DNA from 4 places in the Bacillus sp. C1 genome. Region 1 is predicted to be linked to each of the others. Evidence: riboswitches for the same ligand, from Rfam matches in the RefSeq annotation. Region 1 holds a riboswitch; each other region holds the start of a gene.
What was found. A riboswitch is a leader RNA that binds a small molecule or an ion and turns the genes downstream of it on or off. The one in region 1 is predicted to bind S-adenosylmethionine.

Region 1 (7,709 bases):
AAACTATTAATTTTTCCATTCTACACATCTGTAGCTTTTGCGCTAGCTATTTTGACTCGTAATATCGGGCTTAGCCTCCTGATTAGTTTAATGATTTCTCTATTTACTAGTAATTACATCCCTATTATTCCAGGGTTTAGTATCCCTTTATCTCTAGGAATCTGGACGACATTCTATATGATTTTCACAATTATTGGATGGACACAATTCAAAAAACAAGATATATAAGTTAGGAATTAGTAGAAGGAGTTTAAAAAATGAAAAAAAATGCAAATTGGATTAGTATAATACTCGTTTTCATTGTATTAATTGGCGGAGTATTGGCTGTAAATAGTCTCTTTACAAAGGATTTCAAAACACAACAAAAATCAATTTCAGCAAGCGGAATCGACAATATAGACATCAATAGTGATCTAGTAGGAATTAAAATTCACCCTAGCCAAGATGGAAAAATCCATGCAAATATAGCAGGTAAAGCTTCGAGACTTGCTGATTATGATGCGACTATTTCTTCAAAAGGCCAGTCAATCGAAATTCATACAGTAGAAAAAAATGGGGGAGCTTCTGCTTTGAGCCTCACAAAAACGATTGCTTTACATGTTTATCTACCGGAAAAAGACTTTAAAAAAATAGCGATAAGTACGAAAATGTCGAGTTTACATGTTAATAGTAATTTACACACTAAAAAATTAGAATTTACTAGTAGTCTTGGCAATCTTGATGTACAAAGATTTACCGGAGAAAAATTTACCGTTAATACTGGTGGGCATGTTCGTATTAACAAGTTGAGTGGAGATGTTAATATCAAATCAAATTCCGGAAATATACAAATTAATGAATGGTCACATCTTCTAGCAAATAGCGAAATTTATACAAACAAGGGAAACGTTCAAATCGGTGCAAATAAATTACCAAGCTCTCTTTCCCTTGATCTACATTCAAATGGATATATCGAGACTAATCTAGATATCACAAATTCAAATACAGAAAACCATTGGAAACAATCGGGTATAAATAAAATTTCAGGGAGTATTGGGCAAAAAACGGAAAATACTCCGAAAGCTACTATAAGTAGCGATACAGGTAAAATTTCAATAAAACAATAGGAGTGGCTACACATGAGCGTTATTCATCATATTCAAAATGAAAATATGAAAATCTATAGTAAACCATCTAGTTGGGCTTTGATTGGAATTGCTTTTCTTTCTGTTTTATTTGTTCTCCTCTTAAGTGCAGTGAGTGATGACCAAAGTACTCTAGGCTTCTGGGAAACTGTTTGTTATTTATTTCAAACAGAAAATCAAATTTTTTACCTTATTATTATAATCACTGTTTCACAAATTGTAAGCAATGAATTCTCATCAGGTACTGCTAAATTACTATTCATTCGTCCGTTATCTCGTCTTCAAGTCATGGCTACAAAATTATTAGTAGCAATTTTATTTTCAATTTTGCTATTGATTATTAATCTTATATCTTGTATTGTAATGGCTACCATTTCTTCAGGATTTGAAGTGATATCAACTGCTGATTTTTATCAACTTTTGATACTTATTAAACTAAAATTTTTCACTTTAATATTTTATTCCATTCTATTTTTCTCTGTTGCTCTGTTTACTAAAACTTTAATCCTTTCAATAATCATGTGTCTAGTCATTATGAGTGGGCTACAAAGCTTACCTAGTATGATGATCATACCTCAAACTAGCTTTTATATTTCAGCTATCGGTTGGACCATTTTCTGTTTTATCATTCTAATCGGATCGCTTATCCACTTTAAAAGAAGTGATATTTAATAAAGCTATAGTGCTCTAACAAACAACGGACTATACTAAAACAGTTACTATATTAACACCAGATTAACTTTTTTGAGTTCTCTGAATATAGAAGGTAACTCCCAACTGTTATAAAGCACACCTTCGATGGGAGATTACTGTTCGATCGCACAAGAGACACAAAAAATAAAAAACATGCCAAAAAACTACATGTTAATCATCAAAAACTGTAAAAAAATATCACATTCTTTTCTCTGCTAATATATTGAGAAAAGAATGCGATATACAGTTGAAATGAATCCTCAGTAGACATTTCCTTTATTAAGCTGTTTTATTATATTCCTCTTTTTTTACTGCTGTTGAAAAACGTGGAAAGCCTATAGCAATAGAAATTATGCCACAAATCCCAACCAAAATTGGATAAAATGCATATGGTAACAATTCAATTGGAGACAGTGCCGCAAATCCCGCCGCTGTTAACATTTGCGCCCCATACGGGATTATCCCTTGAATACAACATGAAAATAGATCCAATACACTTGCTGATTTTCTTGGATCAATTTCGTATTGATCAGCAATACTTTTTGCAAGTGAACCCGTGCAAATGATAGAAATGGTGTTATTTGCTGTACACATATTTGTCAAACTGACTAAGCCAGCAATTCCAAATTCCGCACCTTTTTTCGAACGAATATTACGTGTCAACATATCCATTAAATATTGAATACCACCATTATATTGAATAATTTCAACCATTCCACCAATTAAAATGGCTAGTAGCACGAGCTCCATCATTCCACCGATTCCTGTTGTTACACTTTTAAAGAAACTTTCCAATGTATAACTTCCATCTATAAGTCCAATAACTCCAGCTAGCACTGTTCCGCCTGTTAATACAATAAGTACATTCCATCCAAGTAACGCCGTAACAAGCACACCAGCATATGGTAAGATTTTCACCCAATCAAACGTCTGAGCTTTTATTTCTGTATGATTTCCTAATGTAATGAAAACCAATAATAAAATTGTAATGATTGCAGCTGGCAATACAATTAAAAAGTTTGTTTTAAACTTATCCTTCATTTCTGTCCCTTGCGAACGAACAGCTGCAATTGTCGTATCAGAAATAAATGATAAATTGTCACCAAACATCGCTCCTCCGACAACTGTCGCCATTGTCAATGCAATCGAAATATCTGTTTGTCCACTAATCCCTACAGCAATTGGTGCTAATGCAGCAATTGTTCCCATTGAGGTCCCCATTGCTAACGAAATAAAAGCACCTATAACAAAAATTCCGGCAACGATAAATCCTTGCGGTAAAATAGACAGCGCTAAATTTACTGTAGCATCAACCCCGCCCATTCCTTTGGCCGTTTCAGAAAATGCACCTGCAAGTACAAAAATTAACACCATAATCATAATATCTGGATTGCCAGCACCCTTAGCAAATCGTTCTACTTTAGCTGTAAAGCTTTCTTTACGATTCATTACTAATGCAGTCCCTACAGCAATTAAAATCGCTACAAGTATTGGCAACTTATAAAAATCACCTGTAATAATCCCAGAGCCAATAAATAGCGCTAAAAATATTCCAAGCGGTAATAAAGCTAAGCCATTCCCCTTCGTTTGTTTCAAAATAACATCTCTCCCTATTTCTAAACCTTTTCTTTCTACAATAAAAGACCTCTTCCCAAGAGAAGAGGTCTTATACATCTATAAGAAACACTCTTCTCATCTGTCAAGCACACGCTTGCTGGATTTGGCACAGCACTCTAAAATCGAGTCCGCTGCCGAGGCATCGTAGGGCCAGTCCCTCCGCCTCTCTTTATAAGAAGGTTTCATATTTTATTTTTAATAATAATTTCTTTCCTAACTTTACTCGCTTACAAATCAAAAGTCAATTATTATTTGCATAAAAAAAGTTAGTATTTTTTGGAATTTGTACAAAAGGGCGAATAATCCAAGCATTTCACACAAATATCACTTTATTTTTTGAATTTCTGTTTTTAAAATTGTAATCCAAGAAAATTTTCCTTTTTCAATTGTTGCGATAAGCCACTTAGCTGTACTCCAAGCTACATCATACTCTTCTTTAGAAATATCTCCGGCTCTATACGCTCCTTCTAATTCATCCTCATCTAGCAAATATATATTACCATTAGGTAATAATACTACATCTAAATATAAATCATCAAAATACGGCATACCGCGTTCATCTATTTTATATTCTTTTGCCACATCAATATAATACTGAACCAATTCTTTTTTTTCATTTAACATAGCTGTAATTGCAAAGTTCTTATCGTTTATAAAATATTGCAACCACGTATAATTGTCATTTGCAATACAAAGTTTTTGATGATTATATCGCTTATAACTAGGCTCTTTCACCTTTTTCATCTGCAATGTACCTAGCATACCATTTTGTACGTGTTTCACTGAATACGATTTCTCTATTAAGCGATTCCACGACGAACCATCCCCATACTTTCGTTTCATTTTTCTTAACACCCCAGTTCTATATGAAAAGCCCCCACGTCTTACGTGAGGGCTTTCGTAACAACCATTAAGCTGCTTGTTTCTCTGAAATCTCTTTTAAATAGGCTTGTCCTTTTGCTTCATCATATTGACCTTCCCACTTAGACATAACAACAGCTGCTAAAGAGTTACCTACTACGTTAACTGCTGTACGTGCCATATCTAAAATACGGTCAATACCTGCGATAAATGCTAAACCTTCTGCTGGAATGCCTACTGTACCAAGTGTTGCTAATAATACAACGAAAGATACACCTGGTACACCCGCAATACCTTTAGATGTAACCATTAGCACAAGTAACAATGTAATTTGTTGTGTAATGGATAAATCAATACCGTACATTTGCGCTAAGAAAAGTGCCGCAATTGCTTGATATAGCGTCGATCCATCTAAGTTAAACGAATAACCAGTTGGAATAACGAAAGATGTAATTGCTTTCGGACAACCGAATTTCTCCATCTTCTCCATAATTTTCGGTAAAACCGTTTCTGAGCTCGCAGTAGAATATGCTAAAATAAGCTCGTCTTTTAAAATTTTGAAAAATTGGAAAATATTAATTCCAAATAATTTCGCCGTAAGTCCTAATACAACTACAACGAAGAAGATCATTGCTCCATATACGACAATTAGTAATTTTCCTAATGGAATTAATGAAGATAGACCAAATGTCGAAACTGTAACACCAATTAGTGCAAATACACCAAATGGAGCAAATTTCATAACTTGGTTCGTTACAAAAAACATTGCATCAGCTACGCCTTGGAAAAATTGAAGAACCGGTCTTCCTCTTTCTCCAATTGCTGCAACTCCTAAACCGAATAATACAGAGAAGAAAATAATGGCAAGCATATCGCCATCAGCCAATGATTTCATAATGTTCGTCGGAACGATATTTACAAACGTATCCGCAAACGAGTGACTTTGTACTTGCTCTGTTGTAGCTGTATATTTAGAAATATCTGTCTTTGTCAATTTATCCATATCAACGCCGTTTCCAGGTTGGAAAATGTTCGCTATCAATAAACCGACAACAATTGCAATTGTTGTAATAATTTCAAAATAAAGTATTGTTTTTCCGCCTAATCGGCCTAGTTTTTTTATATCACCAACGCCAGCAACACCAACTACGATACTGGCTACAACGATTGGTACAACAATCATTTTAATTAATCGAATGAAAATATCACCAATTGGTTGTAAATATCCTACTACCTCTTTATTGCCATAAAAGATCGCCCCAACTGCAATACCAAGTGCAAGCCCTATTAAAATTTGCCATGCAAGTCCAATTCTTTTCATACTTACTGCAACCCCCTTCTTTGATGCTATAACTCTATGTTTCTATTAAGCCAATAGACCAATAAATCAAGAGCAATACATATTATTCGACAATTCACTACATTTTGTCCCTGTTAAAAATGATAAATCAAAAAAGGAAATCTGACAACAAAATAAATTTGCACGAATACAAATAATTTTCTTGACAAGAACAAAACCCATGTCAGAAAACCTAACATGAGATCAATTCCATAGCGGATATATCCATACTTTTTCTCCTTTATCACTATCTCTATTAAGTAATATAATATACAAAATTTACCTCATTTCCGACAATTCATAGCATATTTATAATAATTTCGTTACATTATGATTACAACAATAGACAGCATTCTTGCGCTTATGATATATACATCATAGAGAAAGGAGCTAGACAGCAATGAAAAAGAAACTGACAACTTTTAGCGTTTTAGCAGTAAGCACGATTCTTGTTTCTCAATTTCTATCACCTGTATATGCAGAAACAAGTCAAGATAAATTATCTAATATTCAATCTGAACTCGAAGGCAACCAACAAGAGTTGCATAATAAATCAGCTGAAAAAGAACAAATAGAAAAAGAAATTCAAGAGCTTCAGAAAAAAGTTGATGATTTAACAACTTCTATTAATAAAAACGAAGCTGATTTAAATGATATAAAAAAAGAAATTAGTAAAACCCAGCAAACAATTGCCGAAAAAAAGAAGCTGATCGAGCAATTACAAACAAACATTGATACTCGTCAAGATGTCATTAAACAACGACTGCAATCTATGCAAGAAAAACCGCGAACAAATATCATAACTGAAGTATTAATGACTTCAAACAACTTCGCAGATCTTGTTGATAATATGTATTCTGTGAGCTTAATTTTAAACAACGATACAGATATCGTAAAAAAACAAACAACTGATCAAGAAACTGTAAAAACGGAAAAAGAGACCATTGAAAAGAAAGAACAACAACTAAAAGAATCCGAGCAAAAAGCGGAGCAAAAGCAACAAGAACTTCAAAAAAATCAACAGGAGCAACAACAACTTATTAGCGATTTGCATAGTAAAGTATCAAAAGTAGATTCCGAGATTGAAGGTTTAGAAGAATCCAAAAGCATTTTAGAAAATCAGCGCCAAGCTGTTCAAAAAGCAATTGAAGAAGAAAAACGTGCAGAAGAAGCTCGGAAAGCTGCAGAATTACAACAACAAGAAGCTGCCACTAAAGCAGGAGCGCCACCGTCCGATTCAAACAAAACTGGCTTTATAAAACCAGCCGAAGGAAGATTTAGTTCAGGGTTTAACGACCCTTCCCGCGGTCACCACGCTGGTTTAGATATCGCAAATTCTGGTACAGTACCAATTATGGCAGCTGCTGATGGTGTTGTCATTCGCTCTGATATGTCATCTAGTTACGGAAATGTTGTCTATTTATCACATCGAATGAACGGAAAAACATATACAACAGTATACGCTCATATGAGCAGCCGCTCTGTATCGGTCGGACAAACTGTAAAGCAAGGACAACAGTTAGGGGTTATGGGGAACACCGGGCAATCTACTGGTCAACATTTACATTTTGAGATCCATATTGGTGAATGGAATGTAGGTAAAACAAACGCAGTTGACCCTGCTGGTTATATCGGAGGTTAAAAAAGGCTCGGTGCATACCGAGCCTTTTTTTCAGAGTGTTAGGAGACCTCCTGTTCTTTTGTCGTTTTTTGCTGTTTAGTCGATATCCTTTGTCGAATTGCTGATATATTGTAAGAAATGATCGATATATTTGAAAAATCGTCGATAAAACTTCATTCACCATTCTATACGAACCAACCTCGCCAGATTATCATGTTTCTTTTTTTAATTTCGTAGTATTTCCCCTTCTCTACGGCCTAAAAAAGACTCGGTGCACGCCGAGTCTTTTTTTATTTTGTAAACATTTTAAAAACACCAATTACATTTAAAAATACAATTACTACCGTTATTGGAATAATATAACGTAGCAAGAAAAACCACACATTAAATAATGTTTTTCCTTTCACTTCTGTAACTTCTAGTTCCTTCATTAATAAATCTTTATTCATTTTAT
Region 2 (7,709 bases), on a different contig from region 1:
CCAGAGAAAATTGTAATTGGCGGTGGTGTATCTAAAGCTGGTGATGCACTGTTACAACCAATTCAGCGCTATTTTGAACAGTATGCATTTTCACGTGCTGTTAAGAGCACGAAGCTTGCGATTGCAACGCTTGGTAACGATGCAGGGGTAATTGGCGGAGCTTGGCTTGTGAAGAAGCATAAGTATGAAGTTATGAAATGAAAAGATAGAATCAGTGAGGACGAATCGAAATTAAGGTGAGACAACTGATATTTGTATGATAATGAGAAGAGGAAGGGAAAATTCCCCTCCTCTTTTTATGCAAAATCTTGATGGAGAATAGAACTATAAGTGAATTAATGAGTTGGTGGATACCCGCTATTTAGGACAGTCATGAATGTAAACCATCCGAAAACAAGTACAGTTGCAACAGCGAAACCGCCTGCAAGTAGATTTTTTTCACGTAACGTTCTAAGGGTTGCGAATACAGCTAACAGGGTGACTAGCGTAAAAATAATAACAAGACCCATATTATGATCCCCCTCTGCTCTCTCATTCTTTCGTTTGAGTTTTTGCAATATTTCCTCTTTTATATTGTACATGTTTTAGAAATGATTGTCGAGAGAGCATCGCTTCTTTTCCTAAGGGAAGGAAATGTTGTATCATAAAAGTAAGTTCAATAACTTGGAGGAGATTAAAAGATGAAATGGATACAAATGCCGTTAGGGCCATTACAAACAAATGCATATATTTTAAGTAACAATCAAAAAGAATGTATTATTTTTGACCCAGGTAGTGAAGGAGAGAAACTTGTAGCATATTTACAAGCGGAACAATTAAAGCCGCTTGCAGTTTTATTAACACATGCTCATTTTGATCATATTGGTGCAGTCGATGAAGTGAGGGAGGCTTTTCATATCCCAGTGTATGTACATAAAGAGGAAGCAGATTGGTTAGGAGATGCGACTGTAAATGGTTCACAAATTTTTATGATGAATCGTAGCATTACAGCAAAACCTGCCGATCAAATGATTGAAGGAGAAGGGAATTTAATAATTGGCTCTTTCACATTTGAAATGTTTGAAACACCAGGGCACTCTCCAGGTAGTATTTCATATTATTGTAAAGAGGCAAATGCGGTATTTTCAGGAGATGTATTATTCCAAATGAGTATTGGTCGAACGGATTTACCAGGCGGAAGTTTTGCAGAATTAATTGGGAGCATTGAAGAAAAATTATTTGTACTGCCAGATGACACAGCGGTATTATGTGGACACGGTCCAGAAACAAATATCGGCTTCGAAAAAGAAAATAATCCATTTTTACAATAAGGGGTTATATGGGGATGGAGTTCGTTTTAAGAAAATGGATGGAGAAAGAAAAGGATTATTCGATTTCATATAGTACATATATGAACCTTGCACTGTATGATGAAGATTGCGGCTATTATATGAAAGAACATGAGAAAATCGGAAGAAAAGGTGATTTTTTCACGAGTAGTAATGTTGCCTCTGTATTTGCAAGGACGTTTGCTCACTTTTTTATTCGTTTGATTGAAAATGGAGAAATTTCCCCACACATTTGTGAAATTGGCGGGGGAACAGGGAAATTTGCTTATGCTGTTTTACAAGAGTGGAAACAGCTTTCTCCAAAAACTTTTACGGCATTACGGTATTCTATCATTGAAGTGAGTCCGTTCCATCGAAAAGTACAAAAGCAACAACTTGGTTCATTTTCGAATGTTTCACAGTATTCATCTTATGAGCAGTTAGGAGAGTCTTTTACAGGAATTGTTTTTGCAAATGAATTGTTTGATGCATTTCCCGTTGAAGTAGTGGAGAACCGAGATGGTATGTTGTACGAAGTACGGATTACGTATAACGCTGAAGGAAAGCTTGCCGAAATAGTAAGGCCGATAGGAGAACGGGTAAATAGCTACCTCCGAAAGTATCATATTCAGCTTTCTGAGGGGCAGCGATTTGAAGTGCCAATACGAATGGAAACATATGTACAAGAAGTTGCAGGATGGCTCGAGGAAGGGTTATTTATTACAGTTGATTATGGGTATACAATGGCTACGTTTATGCATCCTGCGCATCATGAAGGAAGTTTAAGAGGGTATTATAACCATAGGCTCATTCGAAATCCGCTAGCGTATCCAGGAGAAATGGATATAACAACACATATTCATTGGGATGCATTGAAGAAAGTAGGCGAAGACGGTGGTCTTCATACAGTGTGGCATACAAAACAAAGGGAGTTTTTACTTGCAGCGGGTATATTAGAACAACTTACTAGTCATCACGATTCCAATCCTTTTTCTGAGAAACAGAAACAAAACAGGGCAATCCGCTCTATGGTTTTACATGGAGGGATGAGTGACGCATTTGATGTTGTTATACAAAAAAAAGGAATGTCACATTTGGATGTAAAGCGTTACTTTCATATATAGAAAAAACAAGACACAGAATCATTCTGCGTCTTGTTTTTTTATACGACTTTAGGATATGTAGTATTGTATATTTTCTCTCATGATATATATTTATATTAAAGATATGAGATGGGAAATATAGAATACGCCCTTTTTTCTTGGCTATCCCTAACCTAGTAATACACGAACAAGTTGAATAATTGTTTCATTTTCTACTTTGTAATAAATTTCCAAACCTTTTCTTTCACTAGAAACAATTTTAGCACTTTTTAATTTTGCTAAATGCTGTGAAATTGTGGATTGTGGCATATTTAATCCTGTGTACATTGTTGAAACATTGCTTGGACCGCGTTCGATTAAGCCTTTTACAATACATAAACGAACAGGGTGAGCAAGAACTTTCAATAATTCTGCATTATTCTCGTATAGTTCCAATTCCTTTTGAAAGGTTTCTAACATGTTCTTTCCACCTCCATGCGAGCTGTTATACCCATACTATACATACCAAAAATCTAAAGAAAAGAAAATAGTTGTTGCAGAAAAAATGTTCTAAAGTAAAGAAATTGTAAGAAAAGAGAACGTGATGTAAATAAAATCGTTTAATTTGTACGTTTTGTAACACGATGTTTGAAGATACAGATACATTTATAACACGATTTTATCATGAATTTTTTGTTCTTTCAAATGAATATACAAAATTTTTGAAATAATAAGAAAAAGGATTTTATACTCTTATATCGAATGCAAATTTTGGACGGAAGGGATAACATAACTTTATACAACATTTTCATTTTCCTAGCTATTTACTTAAAAACGATCAGTGGTGATGATGTGATACGATTGGCCAAAGAATCTGATGCTGAGTTAGTTATTGATATTAGAAAAGAAATCACCTTAATTTGTAATCAGTATCATAATAGTAAATAAAAAAGGATAGACCAAGTAGATGTGATTTGCTTGGTCTATCCTTTTTTTATTTCAATGTTGAATAAAAATTCCTTATGCATTCACAGGTTCTTCGACATAAGAAAGAGCATTTTCAAAATCGGCAATTAAATCATCTACATTTTCAAGGCCAACTGATAAACGGAGCAATGAATTAGAAATACCTCTTTCATCACGTGCATCTTGTGATAATGCTGCATGTGACATTTTTGCAGGATAAGAAAGGATAGATTCTACAGCTCCTAAACTTACTGCAAATACGGGGAGTTTAACTTGAGATAAAAATTGTCGTAAAGCTTCTTCGGATTGTAGCTCGAAAGATAGTACAGCACCAGCGGATTTGGATTGTACTTGTTGTATGTCATAGCCGAGATGTGACTGTAATCCAGGATAATACACATTTTGAATTTTTGAATGTTTTTGTAAAAAGTGAGCAATTGTGTTTGCATTTCTTGCTGAGTGTTCAAGACGTACATGCAATGTTTTCAGGCCGCGAAGAACGAGAGAACAATCTTGTGGCCCTAATATAGCGCCAAAGGCATTTTGTAAGAAACCTAGTTTTTGAGCGAGTTCCTCATTTTTTACAACTGCCAATCCAGCTGTAACATCACTGTGACCAGCAATAAATTTTGTTGCGCTATGAAGTACAACATCGGCTCCGAGTTCAAGTGGTTTTTGGAACAATGGTGTTAAAAATGTGTTATCAACAAAAGTGAGAGCCCCAGCAGATTTTGCTAATGCACAAACAGCACGAATGTCGGTTACTTTTAATAATGGATTGGATGGTGTTTCAATGTAAAATACTTTTGTATTCGGTCTAATGTTTTGTTTTACTTTCTCTACATTCGTCATATCGACGAATGTATGTGAAACACCGTAACGAGAGAGGACTTCTGTCACAATCCGATACGTTCCACCGTATACATCTTCTGAAATGAGAACATGATCGCCTTGTGAAAGAAGGAGAAATGCAGTAGAAATCGCTGCGATTCCAGATGAAAAGGCAAATCCTTTTGTTCCCTCTTCTAATAAAGCAATTATGTTTTCAAGTGCTTCACGTGTTGGATTCCCAGAGCGACTGTAGTCGTATTTTCCAAAGGTATCTACATCAAATTGATGGAATGTTGATGTATTATAAATAGGAACGTTAACAGCTCCTGTTTGTGAATCATGTTTATATTGGTTATGAAGTAAGAGTGTATCTATTGAATAACTCATATTCTTACACCTTCTTTTACATGTTTAATAGCTTGCTTTAAGTCTTGAATTAAATCATCACCATCTTCAATGCCAACGGAGAAACGGAGTAGGCGATTACATACCCCGCGCGCTGTACGCACAGCTTCTGGAATATCTGCATGTGTTTGTGTTGCTGGATAGGTCATTAAACTCTCAACCCCGCCAAGACTTTCGGCAAATGTAATTAATGATAAAGATTGTAAGAAAGGATTTATCCATTTTTCATCGCGGAGACGAAATGAAATCATGCCGCCTCGTCCTGGATAAAAAACATCGGTTACACCGTCTTCTTCCCTTAAATAAGACACGATTTTCTTTGCGTTTTCTTCATGTTGTTTCATACGGAGCGCCAATGTTTTCATACCGCGAATTAATAACCAAGAATCGAAGGGACTTAATACAACGCCAGAAGCATTATGATAGTGGGCAAGTTTTTCACAAAGTGTTTGACCTTTTGCAACGACAAGGCCGCTTAATACATCATTATGACCGCCTAAATATTTTGTGGCGCTATGAAGGACAATATCTGCCCCTTCTGTCAATGGTTGTTGTATATAAGGAGTGTAGAAAGTATTATCTACAATAAGTAGGACTCCATGTCGTTTTGCAACGGCCGAGACAGCTGCAAGATCTGTTACTTGCATTAATGGATTGGTCGGTGTTTCTATGAAAATAGCCTTTGTTTGAGAAGTGATGGCTTGTTCTATTTGTTTAATAGATTGTGTATCTACGTATCTACATCGAATATTCCATTTTTCCTCATGTTCTGAAAATAAGCGATAGGTTCCCCCGTATAAGTCTTCTGATACGATAAGTTCATCTCCAGAGCGGAATAAAGAAAGAACAAGAAGAACAGCTGCCATTCCAGAACTACAGGCATAACCTTGTTCCCCTTCTTCTAAATCAGCAATTGCATGTTCTAACAGACCACGTGTTGGGTTACCTGTTCGTGAATAATCAAAACCTGTTGATTTTCCAATTCCTTCATGCCGATAAGCCGTTGAAAAATAAACAGGGGGGTTAACAGTTCCTGTTGTAGTTTCGCTTCGGTTTCCGATTTGAGCTAGTTTTGTTTCAATTGTTGACATGTGAGATTCCTCCTTGATAAAAATAAAAAAGCCTTCTAAGAAGAAGGCTTTCATGCGAATATAGTCTTCTTCTTATCTGTCAAATTTGTTCACAATTTGCTGGAATTAGCACCTTATTAACGAACGTGTTAATGGTTGCTGAGGTGTCACAGGGCCAGTCCCTCTACCTCTCTAGATAAGAATAGTTTGTATGAAATTTTATTATGAGTTTAACTTTACAACAAAAGATAACTGAATTGCAACTTTATTTTAAATATTTTTTATTTTTATCCTGATTCCATTGACTTTTATTTTTTCTCATGCTAACTTTATGAGAAAATTAACAAAGATTGTTAAAAAGTACACGTATTTCCTTTTAAAACATAGATTACTAATAAAGATAAACTCTTATTAAGAGCGGTGGAGGGAAAGGCCCTGTGAAACCCGGCAACCTTCAAACGAAATGTTTGAAACGGTGCTAATACCTGCAAAACAATTTGTTTTGCATGATAAGAGGAGGATTACTCATGTCCCCCTCTTCAGGTGAAGAGGGGTTTTTATATTGATAGAAAAGAGGGAGAAGGGTGAAATTACTAGACTTATTATCAAAAGGAATTGTTATCGGTGATGGTGCAATCGGAACATTATTACATTCTCATGGTTTGCAAAGTAGTTTTGAAGAATTAAACGTATCCGATCCAGATCTTATTATATCGATTCATAAACAATATGTAGCTGCTGGAGCAGATGTTATTCAAACAAATACGTATGGTGCCAATGAAGCGAAATTGCGCATGTATGGTTTAGAAAATCAGGTGGTCCAAATTAATAAAGCTGCGGTTAAGCTTGCAAAAGCGGCTGTTACAGAGCGAAACGCTATTTTAGGGACGATTGGTGGGATGAAGCACATCGGAGCTGTTACAACGACTGATATGGAACGAGAATTTATGCTACTTGAGCAGGCAGAGGCATTATTAGAAGAAAAAGTTGATGGATTATTGTTAGAAACATTTTATGATGAATTCGAATTGTTACATGCGGTGAAAGTATTGCGAAAACAAACAGATATTCCAATTGTTGCACAGTTAGCACTTCATGAAGCAGGAACAACGCAAAATGGCAATGATGTAAATGAAATCGTAACACAAATTTTAGATTACGGTGCTAATGTAGTTGGACTAAATTGTCAATTAGGACCGCTTCATATGACGGAAGCTTTCAAAATGATATCTATTCCTAAAAATGGTTATTTATCAGCTTATCCAAATGCAGGTCTTCCGAATTATGTAGAAGGGCGGTATGTATATGAAGGTAGCCCTGCTTATTTTGAAGCGATGACACCAAAATTTATTGAACAAGGTATTCGTTTATTAGGGGGTTGTTGTGGTACAACGCCGGCACATATTGAAGGGATGAAGCGTGCGATTGAGAATGTAACACCTGTTACAGAAAAACAAATTGTTCAAAGAAAAGAAGTGATCCACACACAAGCAAAACGTAAGAGTACACCTGTTACTCTTGCAGAGAAAGCGAAGAAGCGGACAACAGTTGTTGTTGAATTAGATCCCCCAAAAACATTGGATACACAACGTTTTTTTGAAGGAGCTAGAGTACTAAAACGAGCAGGTGCAGATGCCATTACGTTAGCAGATAACTCATTAGCATCTCCGCGCATTTCTAATATGGCAATGGGAGCGTTATTAACAAAACATGATATTCCAGTGCTGACGCACTTAACATGTCGTGACCATAATGTTATTGGATTGCAATCTCATTTACTTGGTTTATCAGCTTTAGGGATGGAGGAAGTGTTAGCTTTAACAGGTGACCCGGCAAGAGTAGGGGATTTTCCTGGAGCGACGTCTGTATATGATTTGTCTTCTATTGAACTAATTAAAATGATTAAAGAAATGAATGATGGTCGTTCTATTTTAGGGAAAACAATTGGCCCGGCGACAAGGTTTTCTGTTGGGGGCGCTTTTAATCCGCACGTGAGACATTTAAAAGCAGCAGTGAAAAGGATGGAAAGAAAAATTGCAGCTGGTGCA
Region 3 (7,709 bases), on a different contig from region 1:
ACTCTGAAGAACACGAATGGGTAAAAACTGAAGGCAACGAAGTTGTTATCGGTATTACTCATTTTGCACAAAGTGAGTTAGGCGATATCGTATTCGTTGAACTTCCTGAAGTAGGTGCAACAATTGAAGCTGACGAGCCATTCGGAAGCGTAGAATCTGTTAAAACAGTTTCTGAATTATACGCACCTGTAAGTGGTAAAGTTGTAGCAGTAAACGAAGACTTAAGCGACCAACCAGAACTTGTTAACGAATCTCCATACGAAGGTGCATGGATGGTTAAAGTTGAACTTTCTGATGCAAGTGAATTAGAGAAGTTATTATCTGCAGAAAAATACGCAGAAATGACAAACCAAGACTAATTTTAGTCGAGATAAAAGGGACAGCCTATGTGCTGTCCTTTTTGTTTTGCATTTTGTGAGCCAACGACCTCCTATTCTGAGCGAGCCGCTTGCGCTTTTCATTGTCTAGCTCCAGCGGCTAGAATGTTCGGTGGCTTCGTGTCTTCCTGCGAGGCAAAGAGCGCCTCTACATCAGAAGCTCCATCCCCCTCACATTCTGAGCGAGCCGCTTGCGCTTTTCTTCTTTACAAAAATAAACAGGAAACAACATGAAAATATCGAATATACTATATACTAATAAGGTTGTTTTATAGTACATGGTGATCGGGTGATGACATATGGTTTATGTAGAGAAAGTCATTATTGTCGAAGGAAAGTCAGATAGAAGAAAGATTGAATCTATTATTCGAGAACCTGTGGAAATTGTTTGTACAAATGGTACAATTGGTTTGTCGAAAATGGATGAGTTCATTGATCAGTTTTTTGATAAAGAAGTATATGTGCTAGTGGATGCAGATGATGCAGGGGAGAAGCTAAGAAAGCAATTTCGTAAGGAATTTCCGCAAGCTGAGCATATTTACATTGATCGTTCGTATCGTGAAGTGGCAACTGCGCCGTCTTCGCATTTAGCGAATGTATTATGGGGAGCTGACATCGACGTTTATACAGAATATTTACGGTAAGGAATGATAGAAGTGATTGAGTGGACAGGTGCTGAAGCTACAGCTCTAATAGCAGACCAAGAAAAAATAGTGTTATATGTATATACACCGATGTGTGGAACATGCCAATTAGCAAAGAAGATGCTAACGGTGGTAGAGGCTACTATAGCTGAATTAGAAATAGGAATGCTAGATTTAAACTATGCCCCTTATTTAGCGAGAGAGTATGAAATAGAAAGTGTACCTTGTTTACTTGTATTTGAAAGAGGAGCACTGATGAAGAAAATATATGCATTTCATTCGGTTGAATATTTATATAAAGAATTACAGTAGGCGGCAAAGTTTTTGCCGCCTCGACATATTTCTTGGGAAATATGCTTGAAAGATAGAAGTGCTACATTATTTGTCGAGAGAAAGTAACAGGATTGCCCTTTGAGGAGATGGAATGGTATGTAGTAGAAAGTGATATGAAGGATGTGACTAGAATGGAATTATATTCGTTGCTTCAATCATTTGTAACGTATGCCAATAGCCAATATCACCTCGAGCCACTTTTACGCCAAAGAGAGAAGACAATTAATATTTGTTTTAGGGATGAGTGTTACTCACTTCAAATTTCAAGAGAGTATATACAACTTTTGAAAGAGGCGAGGGGAACAGAGCAACTTGTTTGTTTTCAAGAGGAAGATTTACGGCGATTAGTAACTGGAAATGTACGATTACAAACGCTTTTAAATAGTGGGCGTGTTCAATATAACGGAACGTATCGTACGATGTTATTATTGGAATCTGTATTTCATATATGTAAACCAATGTCTGTCGGGGCTTAATATTCTGAAGTTTCTCTTTTTGCGAAAATTTCTATTGACATAATGGTTGTATATTGATACAATTCAAGTCATAAAATATAGACAATTTCATAAATTTTAAATCAGACGAAAATTCAATCTGATTTCTCTTATCAAGAGAGGTGGAGGGACTGAGCCCTATGAAACCCGGCAACCGTCAACTTTTATGTTGAAATGGTGCCAATTCCTGCAAAGCAAATGCTTTGAGAGATGAGAGGAAGGGATAATGTTGATATACGCATATAAACCTTTCTGCTCATTCTAAAAGCAGAAAGGTTTTTTGTTGTTTGAATGAGGAGGACATTCGAATAATAAGAAGAGCTAACAAGAAATTTAGCTATAGCGACAGTTAGGTTTAAGCAATTCTCACATTAAAAATAAAAAATTGTGGGAGTAAATCAGAACGAGCTGCTTACGCTTTTTAACTAAAAAAGGGGTGAACATCATGATTTTATTAGAGAATGTAAAGAAAATATATAAGTCAAAAAGTGGTGATGTCACTGCTGTGGATAATGCCAATTTAAAAATAGAGAAAGGTGAAATTTTTGGCGTTATTGGATATAGTGGCGCTGGGAAAAGTTCTTTAATTAGATTGTTTAATCAATTAGAGAAACCAACTTCCGGACAAATTACGATAGCAAATCGTGTGATTTCAGCGATTACTGGAAGTGAGCTTCGAAAAGCAAGGCAAGAAATTGGTATGATTTTTCAGCACTTCAACTTACTTTGGTCACGAACGGTTCGTGAAAATATTGCGTTTCCACTTGAAATTGCAGGTGTAGATAAAGAACAAAGAAAAAAACGTGTGGATGAGTTAATTCGTCTTGTTGGATTGGAAGGAAGAGGCGATGCATATCCGTCTCAACTAAGCGGAGGACAGAAGCAGCGCGTTGGGATTGCAAGAGCATTAGCGAATGACCCGAAAGTACTCCTCTGCGACGAAGCGACATCAGCACTTGATCCAGAAACGACAGATCAAATTTTAGATTTACTATTAGATATTAATAAACGTCTTGGTTTAACGATTGTACTTATTACACATGAAATGCATGTCATTCAAAAAATTTGTAATCGCGTTGCAGTAATGGAAAAAGGGAAAATCGTAGAGACAGGTCCTGTACTAGATGTATTCCGTAACCCGCAGCAGGAGATTACAAAGCGATTTGTACAACAAATAACAGATTCAGAAGATACGAATGAAACGATTGAGAGCCTATTAGAGAAATATCCAGAAGGTAAAGTGATTCGTTTGCAGTTTATTGGCGATTCTGTAGAGCGGCCGGTACTTCAGAGATTGATGAGACGGGATGATATAGAAGTGAGTGTGCTGCAAGGGAATATTGCACAAACAAATAATGGATCTTATGGAAACTTAGTCGTTCATTTGAATGGTACAGAGGCTGCAATCCAGCAAGCAATCGAAGGAATTCATCAAGAACAAGTAGAGCTGGAGGTGATTGCGCATGGATAAGTTACTTGCAAACGTAGATTGGAATCAAATGCTAGAAGCAACAGGTGAAACATTATACATGACGGCAATTGCAGCGCTTGCTACATTTGCTTTAGGTCTCATTTTAGGATTATTACTCTTTATGACAGCAAAAGATAATTTGTGGGAAAACAAGATGGTTCATACTGTGATTGGAGCGTTTGTGAATATTTTCCGCTCGATCCCATTTATCATTTTAATTATTTTATTAATCCCATTTACGAAGCTTCTTCTTGGAACAATTCTTGGAGCGAGTGCAGCGCTGCCAGCTTTAATTATTGGGGCAGCACCGTTTTATGCAAGGATGGTTGAAATCGCGCTTCGTGAAATTGATAAAGGTGTGATTGAAGCTTCAAAAGCAATGGGAGCAAAAACGAGCACAATCATTTGGAAAGTATTAATACCAGAATCATTACCAGCGCTCGTATCGGGTATTACAGTAACAACAATTGCTCTTGTAGGTTATACAGCAATGGCAGGTGTTGTCGGTGCTGGAGGTCTTGGGACACTTGCTTATTTAGATGGATTTCAAAGGGGACATAATGATGTAACAATTGTTGCGACAATTTGCATATTACTCGTTGTGTTTTTGATTCAGATTATTGGGGACCTTGTTACAACTCGAATTGATAAACGATAAATAAAAAGGGGAAGGGTGTTTATAACATGAAAAAATTATTACTGTCAGCACTTATTACAACGTCAATTTTTGGGTTAGCGGCTTGCGGAGGAAAAAGTGAAGATAAGCTTGTTGTTGGTGCTTCTAACGTACCACACGCTGAGATTTTAGAGAAGGCAAAACCGTTACTTGAGAAAAAAGGAATCGAATTAGACATTAAACCATTCCAAGATTACGTATTGCCGAATAAATCGTTAGCAGATAAAGAGATAGATGCAAACTACTTTCAACATATTCCGTACTTAGAGAAAGAAATTAAAGATAAAGGTTACAAGTTTGAAATTGCAGGGAAAATTCATTTAGAACCAATTGGTGTCTATTCTCAAAAATATAAGAGTTTAAAAGAACTTCCAGATGGAGCGACAATTATTATGAGTAACTCGGTTGCTGACCATGGGCGTGGTTTAGCCATTTTACAAAAAGCAGGTATTTTAAAAATTAAAGAAGGTGTAGACCCAGTTAAAGCTACTCCAAAAGATATTGCGGATAATCCGAAAAACTTGAAATTCAAAACGGACATTGAGCCTGGCTTATTACCGCAAGTGTATAACAATAAAGAAGGCGATGCTGTTTTAATTAATTCTAACTATGCGATTGATGCGAAATTAGATCCAGCGAAAGATGCGATTGCGATTGAAGATAATAATTCTCCATATGCAAACGTTGTTGCGGTTCGTAAAGGTGATAAGGATAAAAAAGAAATTAAAGCTCTTGTAGAAGTGTTACATTCAAAAGAAATTCAAGATTTCATTAAGAAAGAATATAAAGGGACAGTTGTTCCTGTAAAAGAATAATGACTTGAAAAAGGGCTGAGAAATCTCCAGCTCTTTTTTCTTTATATAAATAAGAAGAAAGATGTATCATAGTAGAATGTGAAGGAAATACTTATATACATTTGTGAAAAAATTGTTACATTTTCTCAACGTTTGCGATATCATTTTATTTGATATAAAATTAGAATGAGAATAAAATGAGAATATGAACGTTTTAGGAATTTTTAAAATGTATATAGAGGATTAATGGAGGTATTGAGATGGCTGGTTCTACATTAACGGTTAAAGATTTACATGTATCAATCGATGGCAAAGAAATTTTAAAAGGTGTAAACCTTGAAGTAAAAGGTGGAGAAATCCACGCAATTATGGGACCTAACGGAACAGGTAAATCAACTTTATCTTCTGCAATTATGGGTCACCCAAAATATGAAGTAACAGAAGGTAGCATCATCATCGACGGTGAAGATGTATTAGAAATGGAAGTAGATGAGCGTGCACAAGCGGGTCTATTCCTAGCAATGCAATATCCAAGTGAAATTAGCGGAGTAACAAACGCTGACTTCTTACGTTCTGCAATTAATGCACGACGCGAGGAAGGCGATGAAATTTCTCTTATGAAATTTATCCGTACATTAGATAAAAATATGGAATTCCTAGAAATGGATCCAGAAATGGCACAACGTTATTTAAACGAAGGTTTCTCTGGCGGTGAGAAAAAACGTAACGAAATTCTTCAATTAATGATGATTGAGCCGAAAATCGCAATCTTAGATGAAATCGACTCTGGTCTTGATATCGATGCATTAAAAGTTGTATCTAAAGGTATTAACGAAATGCGCGGTGAAGAATTCGGTTGCCTAATGATTACGCATTACCAACGTCTATTAAACTACATCACTCCAGACTTCGTTCACGTTATGATGAACGGTCGCATTGTTAAATCTGGTGGCCCTGAGCTTGCACAACGTCTAGAAGCTGAAGGTTACGACTGGATTAAAAAAGAATTAGGTATTGAAGACGAAACAGCAGAGCAAGAAGCGTAAGAGAGGAGCATAAACATGACAATTGGTACATTACCTTTCGATCAAGAAACAATCCGTCAGCGCGCTAGCGAAGTAAACGAAGCTGCTTGGTTGACTGAGTTCCGCTTACAAGCTCTTGCACAAGCAACTGAACTTCCAATGCCAACGCCTGATAAAACAAAAATCGATAAATGGGACTTTATCGGAAAAGGCGACGCTGCTAAGCAAGAGCCTGTAAGTTCTTTAGCAGAGCTTCCAGAAGCAGTGAAAAATTTAATTGATGAAAATAACAGCGTATTAGTACAGCGTACTGGTACAACAGCATTTGCTTCTTTATCTGCCGAAGCAAAAGAAAAAGGTGTTATTTTCACAGATATCATTACAGCTGCAACTGAGCACGCTGAATTAGTACAAAAGTACTTAATGAAAGACGGCGTGAAAGTGGATGAGCATCGCTTAACAGCACTTCATGCAGCATTAATCAACGGCGGTGCATTCGTATATGTTCCGAAAAACGTTGTTCTTGAAACACCACTTCAAGCTGTATTTTTAGTAGACGGCGAAGAAGCGAACGTATATAACCACGTATTATTCGTAGCGGATGCTAACAGTTCTGCAACATATGTAGAAAACTACGTAGCGAACGAAATGATTACAGGTATTGCAAATATCGTGGCAGAAGTAATCGTAGAACAAGGTGCACAAGTGAAATTCGGTGCGGTTGATCTATTAGCGAAAAATGTAACAGCTTATGTAAACCGCCGCGGTACAGTAGGACGCGATGGACGTATTGAGTGGGCATTAGGTCTTATGAACGACGGAAATACAATTTCTGAGAACGTAACGAACTTAATGGGCGACGGATCATTTGCTGATACGAAAACAGTAACAATTGGCCGTGGTAACCAAACACAAAACTTTACAACGAAAGTTGTTCACTTTGGTAAGCACTCTGAAGGATTTATTTTAAAACACGGTGTACAAAAAGATAGCGCAACATCTATCTTTAACGGAATTGGCAAGATTGAACACGGTGCATCTAAATCAAATGCACAACAATCTTCTCGCGTTCTTATGTTAGATGAGAAAGCTCGCGGTGATGCAAACCCAATTCTTTTAATTGATGAAGATGATGTAATGGCAGGTCACGCAGCTTCAGTAGGTCGCGTAGATCCAATCCAACTATACTACTTAATGAGTCGTGGTATTCCAAAACGAGAAGCAGAACGTTTAGTCATCCATGGATTCTTAGCACCTGTAGTTAATGAGCTTCCAATTGAAGGAGTAAAAACACAGCTTGTTGAGGTAATCGAAAGGAAAGTTCGCTAATGAATATTCATGAAATACGCAAACAGTTTCCAATTCTTGATCAAAAAGTGAACGGCAAACAACTTGTTTATTTCGATAGTGCAGCAACTTCTCAAAAACCAATTCAAGTTATTGAAACGTTAGAACGTTACTATAAAGAATATAATTCTAACGTGCATCGCGGTGTTCATACGCTCGGTACGAAAGCTACCGATGCGTATGAAGGTGCACGTGAGAAAGTTCGCAAGTTTATTAATGCGAAATCAATGGAAGAGATTATTTTCACGCGCGGAACGACAACTGCATTAAATACAGTAGCGGCTAGCTATGGTCTTGAAAATGTAAAAGAAGGCGATGAAATCGTTATTTCTTACATGGAGCACCATAGTAACATCATTCCGTGGCAACAAGTTGCAAAGAAAACTGGCGCAACTTTGAAATATCTTCCACTTCAACCGGATGGGACAATTTCAATAGAAGATGCTCGTCAAACAATTACACCGAATACAAAAATCGTTTCGATCATGTATGTGTCTAACGTACTTGGAACGATTAACCCTGTAAAAGAAATCGGAGCAATCGCACAC
Region 4 (7,709 bases), on a different contig from region 1:
GGTGTTATATCATATGTTTCCCCGGTAACAACGAGTTTTAACTGGTAAAGAGTAGAAACAAGATATGGAATTAAATATGCTAAAGTCGCAACAACAATCGCAAAACTATAAGCTTCTGAAACAGTACCAGATATTGTTGAGAATAAGAAAATTTGCGTCATAATATTTGTAACAAACAACGAATTTGAAGGACTTCCTTTTTTATTTGTTTTGCCAAAAAATTGTGGGAAAAGCCCGTTCTTTGCTGCTTGATAAGGTACTTCTGAACTGACAACAATCCATCCTACAGTAGATCCGAACAATGATATAAGTGCAAGGAGTGCCATAATGTAAGCACCTTTATTACCAATTGCTAGGCTTAATGCATCAACGAGTGGCTTTTGTGATTCTTTTAACGCATCTTGCGGAAGAGCGCCCATCGTAAGTAAGGTAATTGCCATGTAAATAAGAAGAGCGATAATTAATCCAAAAATCGTTGCTTTTTTTACATCGCGCTGTGACTTGGCACGATTAGACAGCATCACTGCTGACTCAATTCCGATAAATGCCCAAAGCGTTGCGATCGCAGCAGCGTTTATTTGTCCGCCTAATGGAATTGATTTCCCGGCCTCATTCATAAATGTTTGACCATCACCAAAATTAGAGGCGTTAAAAATAAATAATGTAATAACGATGAACATTGTAAATCCAATAATCTTTGCGATTGTTGCAAGTAAGTTCATGTTACCGGCACGATCAATATTTTGAGAAAGAATGTATTGAATGCCCCAGAGCACAATGCTGCATACAGCAAATGTTAATCCTTTTCCAAGTTCTAATGAAAAACCGTTTAGTGAAAAAAGAATTTGCTTACTTTGTAATACTGGGAAGAATGTAGACAAGTACCCCGCAAATGAAATAATAACAGAAGCTGTAGCAGCCCAGTTAGCAGCCCAGTATCCCCATGCCATACTATATCCAGCTGCTTTACCCATTTTTTGAGAAGTAAACATTGCCTGTGCATAACTTTGTGGACCAGCCTTTAACTCCGGTTTACGTACGGCAAGGTTTCCAAATACAAGAGCAATCATAAATACACCAAGCCCAGTAATTGTCCATGCAAGTGTTGATCCCATCGGACCTGATACTTGCGCTAAATTTGCTGGAAGCATAAATACGCCGCCGCCAACCATATTTCCAACAACAAATGCTGTTAAAATCCATAAACCCCATTTTTTTGTTCCCATAGTTGTATAACTCCTTTGTAGTAGTTTTGCTTACTCATCGTTTTTTACTAGCATTTTTGGAAAATAAAAAAGAGCCATGTAGATAAAAAATACCTACATGGCTCTTTGCCGAAGTGTAGGTACAACGGGAATAACCCTTGTACCTACGCGTGAATTTTTCCGCTAGGTTTCAAGGGTTTACGTATGATGATGATGTTTTTGTGCAAATGTAACTACAGTTGTATTCGTAAGCATAGTTCTTTGCTCCCTTTCTCCTCTGATTTTGAAGTTAGTATACTACATGTCTTTTAGAATGAAAAGAAAAAAATTTATAAGTACATATATTTTTGTTTGAAAATGCATGAACATTTTTGATTTGTTTGGTGTTGGTAAAACTTACATTTTAGCTTGTTTTATATTTACAGAATCATGCAAAGGTAAATCATTGGCATGTTCTAAATAGTTTTGGATATCCAGTTTGTATTTTCTAAAGAATACATATGTGACAATATAAAGAAGAAGTATACCCCCAATCCAGAAAGGAGATTTTGATAAAAATGCTAAAAAAATTAGTCCTGTTACAGGAGATGTAAGAATTCCGAAACTTGTAATCAGAAGGACACCCGCTGGAATGGTTACTCCAACTTGTTGTGCAACTTCTGTAAATATTGGTGCAGTGTACGTTGCCATATAAAGGCCTAAGCTAAACCAAATTACACCAATTAGAATAGATTTAAAAATATTTCCATTTGTAATTGCTACTATTCCTTGAACCATATAAGGGAGTGCAATTAGATCGACAATAGGGAGTACTTCATTTCCAGGTAAAATTAATGCTAGTATAACCATAATTGGAATGAGTAAGATACCAGTTGTTAGTGTAGCGGTTTCACCATATCCCATTGCATCATTTACACCTAAATACCAATCTCTTGGGTTATTTTTATCTTTGTTAATATTTTTTTTTGCAGATTCTGTAAGTGGTAAAAAAGCTTGAGCAAATATCCCTGAAACCTTTGGAAAAATAGTCATAATAGCAGCGGTTGAAATTCCTACAGTAGTAATTTGTCCCCATGCTTTTAACGTATTAAGAGAATGAAAGTTCCCTAAAATTCCGATACTAGCACCGAGAAAGAGCCCTAGAAAAATAGGTTCTCCAAATAATCCTAGTTTTTTCTTTAGAACTTCTGGATTGGCATTTACTTTTCCAACACCTATCTTTGTTAGAAGACGATTTAATCCAATTGCAAATGGAATACTCCCAACATGATGTAGCTGTACAATCGCACAGCGAGGATACTGAAAATATGTAGACCATCTTTTGGATAATAGTTCTGCAAAAAGAAGACTGTAAAGATTGAGTGTAATCATACAAGCAAAAGCCAACCATAAGTTATTTGTAACTAAATAAATCATAGAGCCCCATACCATGTAGGAATAATTGTTCCACAAATCTCCAGGTTGGAAAATGTTTGTCCATTTTATTAAAAATAATCCGATTTGAAGTAATAGTGCAACGCCTACAAAGATCATTCCAACTTCCGTAGAATAGGCAACAATAGAGCTAGCTTGCCAGCCAATATCAAATACTGGAAGACTGACTCCTGTACTTTTCACCATATTTTGAACGACAGGCATAATAATAGGGATATAAGCATTGAGTAAAAGAGTGAAGCCTTGTAAGCCGATACCTGCGTATAAAGCAGAATAAAAAGCTTTTTTACGATTTACTTTTAAAGCAATGGCGATTATAAAAATAACAATTGGTACAAAAATAGATGCACCAAATGTGTCAAAAATCTTTTTAAGAAATTCTAGCTCCATTTGTATCAATCCACCCGTCTTATAAATTTGTGATAGTTTCCTTTTCTACAATGGTATGAATGACGTGTCTTACTTCTTCTAAAAAACTTTCTTCATCAAAACCAGTTAAAAATCCAACAGCATTAATGGTTGGAATAGAAAGGTTTTGAGGGATAGGTGTAGTGTAAGCAATAAAGTCATATTGTCTTTCTTCCAAAAACTGTTCGACTTGTGTCGGCTTAACCTCAGTTGTCGTAATCGTAATATAATCTTCGCTTAAAGCCTCTTTTAGTTTTTCTGAAACCATAGTAGAGCTGACTGTACCTGAACCACAAACTGTTAAAATATGAAATGTTCTCATGTTTTTTTTCCTCCTTAAATAGTAAGAGCTGAAATAGAGTTTATAATCTCTAATTTTGTAGATGCAGCAGTTAGCTGTTGAAGCTGCTGTGGATGTTGAATAAGTTTCATAATTTCCTTAAGTATTTGAATATGTTGTCTACCGTCTTGTAATGCAAGTAAGAACAGAACTTGCACATTTGTTGTTTCTTTTTCGAGATTTCCCATAAGAGTAAAAGGGATAGATGATTCTAATGTAATTACACTAATGACAGGTTGTATAATATGTGAAGAATCAGTATGAGGAATTGCTACCCCGATGTTTCCGGTGGGGAGACCTGTTGGATGATGCATTTCTCGTTCTAGGACAGCTTGTGAGAAGGTTTCTTTTACAAATCCCTGTATAAGTAAGTCGGTGGAAACTTTCTCTAAAATTTCTTTAAATGTCGTGCCTGAAAGTTTTGGGTAAATAAATTGTTCATGGAAAATATCCAAATAACTCATCTCCTCTTTAGTTGTAATTTAGTTATGTGGTAATAAAAAATCACCCCTTTCTATACGAAGAAAGGGATGATTACTTTGATAGAAAATCATCGCCTTATCTGTCGCTTTAAACGCAGGAATTGGCACCTACCTAATAATATAGGGGTTGCCGAGGTTTCATAGGGCCGGTCCCTCCACCTCTCTTGATAAGGATGAAAGTATGAAAATAATAAAAAACCTTCTCGATAAGAAGAAGGTTTTTGAATACACAATATCGCTTCTTCTTATCTTTTAGAATTTAAATTCTAAAGGAATTGGCACCTACCTAAATAACATAGGGGTTGCCGAGGTTTCATAGGGCCAGTCCCTCCACCTCTCTTGATAAGAGTTTGTTAATTTTGATTTTTGTAAAATATGTGAATATTGTATAGCTAATGTGTAAAATAATCAAGAGGAAAAACTAATTTTCTGGCATGCTATAATACAAGTAGAAAAAGAAGGTGGCAAGGGGTTATTCAAGATGATGAGTAAGTATGAGCAGATTTATACGGAGATAAGTGATTCAATTGATAATCGCAAGTTAAAAGAAGGGTGTAAAATTCCTTCTGAAACAGAATTAATGAAACAGTATGAAGCAAGCCGTGGGACAGTAAGAAAAGCTGTTGATTTATTACAGGAACGTGGGTACGTACAAAAGATTCACGGTAAAGGCGTTTTCGTTTTAAAACGAAAAAATATTGAATTTAACTTTGGCGGTATTGTGAGTTTTCAAGAGGAAAACGAACGATTAGGGCGCAAATGTATAACGAGTGTTGTAGAACAGGAACAATTGTTAGTCTCGAAAGAAATCGCAAAATCATTAAATGTAAAGACGAAAACAAAGGTAGATCATATTAAACGTGTTCGAAATATTGATGGGGAAAATGTAATTTTAGATGTAAACTATTTTGTATCTGAATATATTCCCGGATTAACAAAAGAAATTGCTGAGAATTCGATTTATAAATATATTGAACAAGATTTAGGATTACATATTAGTTATGCACAGCGTGTTATTGAAGTTCAGCCTTGTACAGAGGATGATCAAAAATATTTAGATTTGAATGGTACAGATTATGTTGTTGTTGTCAAAAACTTTACGCATCTTTATGATGGAAGCCAGTTTGAATATACAGAGTCACGGCATCGACTTGATATTTTTCATTTTTCAGATGTAGCTCGGAGAAAATGAGGAGATGAAACGATAAAGTTTCATCTCCTTTTTTTGCGTTTTGGGGGAATAAGAAAAAATTTCGCAAACTCGTATATACGAGTGTTGACTAACTTATATATACGAGTTAATATGTATTTGTAAACGGTATCAAAAAAAGAGAAAAGAGGGATGGGAGATGGCCAAAGATTATCGGAAAGTAGCAGAAGAGGTGCTGAAATATATTGGCGGGGAAGAGAACATTGAACAGGCAGCTCATTGTGTAACGAGACTTCGTATTGCGTTAAAGGATGAAAGTAAAATAGATAACGATAAATTGCAAGCGATTTCTTTAGTGAAAGGAGCGTTTCATAACGCTGGTGTGTTTCAAATTGTTATTGGTCCAGGAGATGTGGACCGCGTATATGCGGAATTGATTGTGCTTACAGGTATGAAGGAATCGACAGTAGCGGATGTGAAGGATTCGGGGAATCAAAAGTTAAATCCGATGCAAAAATTTGTAAAGATATTTTCTGATGTATTTATGCCGATTTTACCAGCGATTGTTACTGCTGGTTTATTGATGGGGATTAATAATTTATTAGGTGCTAAGGACTTATTTTTTGATGGAAAGAATTTACTAGAAGTATATCCGAACTTAGGCGGATTATGGGATTTAATTAATTTGATGGCAAATACAGCATTCGTATTCTTACCAGCGCTTGTTGGGTGGTCAGCAACGAAGCGTTTTGGTGGAAGTCCAATACTTGGGATTGTAATGGGATTAATGCTTGTACATCCGGATTTATTAAATGCATGGAATTATGGGAAAGCAGCAGCGGGACTTGATGGGCAAAAGATTGAGTACTTTGACATTTTAGGTCTTTTCCAAATTGAAAAGGTAGGATATCAAGGACAAATATTACCGGTTTTAGTAGCGGCATTTGTATTAAGTAAAATTGAGATTTTCTTAAAAAAACATGTACCAAATGCGATTCAACTATTAGTTGTGCCGATTACGACAATCGTTGTGACTGGTGTACTAGCACTAGGAATTATCGGTCCAGTTACACGTCATATTGGTGATTTACTAACGGCTGGATTAGTTGGTGTATATGAAACAGTACCAGTACTTGGTGCAATTCTATTTGGCGCACTATATGCACCACTTGTAATTACGGGGATGCATCATATGTTTATTGCAATTGACTTACAGTTAATCGCACAACATGGTGGTACGTTCATTTGGCCGATGATTGCACTTTCTAATATTGCACAAGGTAGTGCTGCGCTGGCGATGTTTTGGATTTCTAAAAATCAAAATGATAAAAGTATGGCGTCTACATCCGCAATTTCAGCGTACTTCGGTATTACAGAACCAGCGATGTTTGGCGTAAACTTACGAAATAAATTTCCGTTTTATGCAGCAATTATTGGTTCGGCACTAGCAGCTGTATTCATTACATTAAATGGGGTATTAGCACCAGCGATCGGAATTGGGGGATTACCAGCATTTATTTCCATCATTCCGAAATCGATTCCGATGTTTGTTGTTGGGATGATAGTCGCAGTAGTAGTACCATTTGTTTTAACATGGTTATTTGCAAAACGAATAAAAAAGAAGTAGGAGGAAGTTTGACATGAAAGATTGGCAGAAAAGTGTTGTCTATCAAATTTATCCGAAAAGCTTTAATAGCTATTACAATACAGAGACGGGCGATATAAAAGGTGTCACAGAGAAGTTAGATTATTTACAGGAGCTTGGTGTTGATTATATTTGGCTAACGCCAATTTATCGTTCACCGCAAAATGATAATGGCTATGATGTGAGCGACTATTATTCTATAGACCCGTCTTATGGAACGATGGAGGAATTTGAAGAACTTTTACTAGAAGCGAAAAAACGTGACATTGATATTATGCTTGATATTGTTGTTAATCATAGTTCAACGGAGCATGGTTGGTTCAAAAAGGCGCGCGAAGATAAAAATAGTCCGTACCGTGATTTCTATATATGGCGTGATGAAAAGAATAATTGGCAATCTAAATTTGGTGGTTCTGCTTGGGAATATGACGAAAAGACAAGGCAATATTATTTACATTTATTTGATAAAACACAAGCTGATTTAAACTGGGAAAATGAACAGCTTCGAAAAGAAGTATATGAAATGATGCATTTTTGGCTGGATAAAGGTGTTAGAGGATTTAGGCTTGACGTTATTAACTTAATCTCAAAAGAACAGCACTTTGTAGATGATGAAGGAACATCAGCTACAAGTGATGGGCGTAAATATTATACAGATGGACCTCGTGTTCATGAATATTTACAAGAAATGAATCACGAAGTATTTGAAGGGCATGATGTAATTACTGTTGGAGAAATGTCATCGACGACAATTGAGAATTGTATTAAATATTCAAATCCAGATCGCAATGAGTTAAGTATGACATTTAGCTTTCATCATTTAAAAGTAGATTACCCAAATGGTGATAAATGGACAAAAGCTGATTTTGACTTTATACAGCTGAAAGAAATTATGTCGAAGTGGCAAAGTGAGATGCAAGAGGGCGGAGGATGGAACGCATTATTTTGGTGTAACCATGATCAACCGCGCATCGTATCTCGTTTTGGGAACGATAAAACATATAGAAATGAATCAGCAAAAATGTTAGCTACTGCGCTGCATATG

Region 2: it holds a riboswitch for S-adenosylmethionine, as region 1 does, so the genes downstream of both, ACX5JI_RS02060 (bifunctional homocysteine S-methyltransferase/methylenetetrahydrofolate reductase) here and ACX5JI_RS10855 (Na+/H+ antiporter NhaC family protein) in region 1, are expected to answer to the same signal.
Region 3: it holds a riboswitch for S-adenosylmethionine, as region 1 does, so the genes downstream of both, ACX5JI_RS14305 (methionine ABC transporter ATP-binding protein) here and ACX5JI_RS10855 (Na+/H+ antiporter NhaC family protein) in region 1, are expected to answer to the same signal.
Region 4: it holds a riboswitch for S-adenosylmethionine, as region 1 does, so the genes downstream of both, ACX5JI_RS18370 (PTS sugar transporter subunit IIA) here and ACX5JI_RS10855 (Na+/H+ antiporter NhaC family protein) in region 1, are expected to answer to the same signal.

What each region holds. Positions count from the first base shown of each region.
Region 1 covers NZ_JBTMZT010000002.1:842,220-849,928, reverse strand. The annotation lists gene ACX5JI_RS10870 (ABC transporter permease) at 1-228, shown strand, start outside; gene ACX5JI_RS10865 (DUF4097 family beta strand repeat-containing protein) at 258-1,106, shown strand; gene ACX5JI_RS10860 (ABC transporter permease) at 1,119-1,796, shown strand; gene ACX5JI_RS10855 (Na+/H+ antiporter NhaC family protein) at 2,097-3,413, opposite strand; SAM riboswitch class I at 3,507-3,612, opposite strand; gene ACX5JI_RS10850 (ribonuclease FAU-1 family protein) at 3,759-4,277, opposite strand; gene gltP (glutamate/aspartate:proton symporter GltP) at 4,345-5,616, opposite strand; gene ACX5JI_RS10840 (murein hydrolase activator EnvC family protein) at 6,035-7,276, shown strand; gene ACX5JI_RS10835 (sodium-dependent transporter) at 7,546-7,709, opposite strand, start outside.
Region 2 covers NZ_JBTMZT010000001.1:391,472-399,180, forward strand. The annotation lists gene glcK (glucokinase) at 1-201, shown strand, start outside; gene ACX5JI_RS02030 (DUF2759 domain-containing protein) at 336-509, opposite strand; gene ACX5JI_RS02035 (MBL fold metallo-hydrolase) at 681-1,310, shown strand; gene ACX5JI_RS02040 (class I SAM-dependent methyltransferase) at 1,319-2,431, shown strand; gene ACX5JI_RS02045 (ArsR/SmtB family transcription factor) at 2,579-2,869, opposite strand; gene metC (cystathionine beta-lyase) at 3,410-4,573, opposite strand; gene ACX5JI_RS02055 (methionine biosynthesis PLP-dependent protein) at 4,570-5,682, opposite strand; SAM riboswitch class I at 5,752-5,864, opposite strand; SAM riboswitch class I at 6,067-6,177, shown strand; gene ACX5JI_RS02060 (bifunctional homocysteine S-methyltransferase/methylenetetrahydrofolate reductase) at 6,246-7,709, shown strand, end outside.
Region 3 covers NZ_JBTMZT010000004.1:91,251-98,959, reverse strand. The annotation lists gene gcvH (glycine cleavage system protein GcvH) at 1-359, shown strand, start outside; gene ACX5JI_RS14320 (toprim domain-containing protein) at 677-1,021, shown strand; gene ACX5JI_RS14315 (thioredoxin family protein) at 1,025-1,333, shown strand; gene ACX5JI_RS14310 (hypothetical protein) at 1,486-1,830, shown strand; SAM riboswitch class I at 1,956-2,065, shown strand; gene ACX5JI_RS14305 (methionine ABC transporter ATP-binding protein) at 2,294-3,319, shown strand; gene ACX5JI_RS14300 (methionine ABC transporter permease) at 3,312-3,977, shown strand; gene metQ (methionine ABC transporter substrate-binding lipoprotein MetQ) at 4,004-4,810, shown strand; gene sufC (Fe-S cluster assembly ATPase SufC) at 5,050-5,835, shown strand; gene sufD (Fe-S cluster assembly protein SufD) at 5,851-7,143, shown strand; gene sufS (cysteine desulfurase SufS) at 7,143-7,709, shown strand, end outside.
Region 4 covers NZ_JBTMZT010000007.1:48,686-56,394, reverse strand. The annotation lists gene ACX5JI_RS18385 (amino acid permease) at 1-1,226, opposite strand, end outside; gene ACX5JI_RS18380 (PTS galactitol transporter subunit IIC) at 1,602-3,029, opposite strand; gene ACX5JI_RS18375 (PTS sugar transporter subunit IIB) at 3,049-3,369, opposite strand; gene ACX5JI_RS18370 (PTS sugar transporter subunit IIA) at 3,384-3,842, opposite strand; SAM riboswitch class I at 3,943-4,043, opposite strand; SAM riboswitch class I at 4,112-4,218, opposite strand; gene treR (trehalose operon repressor) at 4,351-5,061, shown strand; gene treP (PTS system trehalose-specific EIIBC component) at 5,219-6,646, shown strand; gene treC (alpha,alpha-phosphotrehalase) at 6,660-7,709, shown strand, end outside.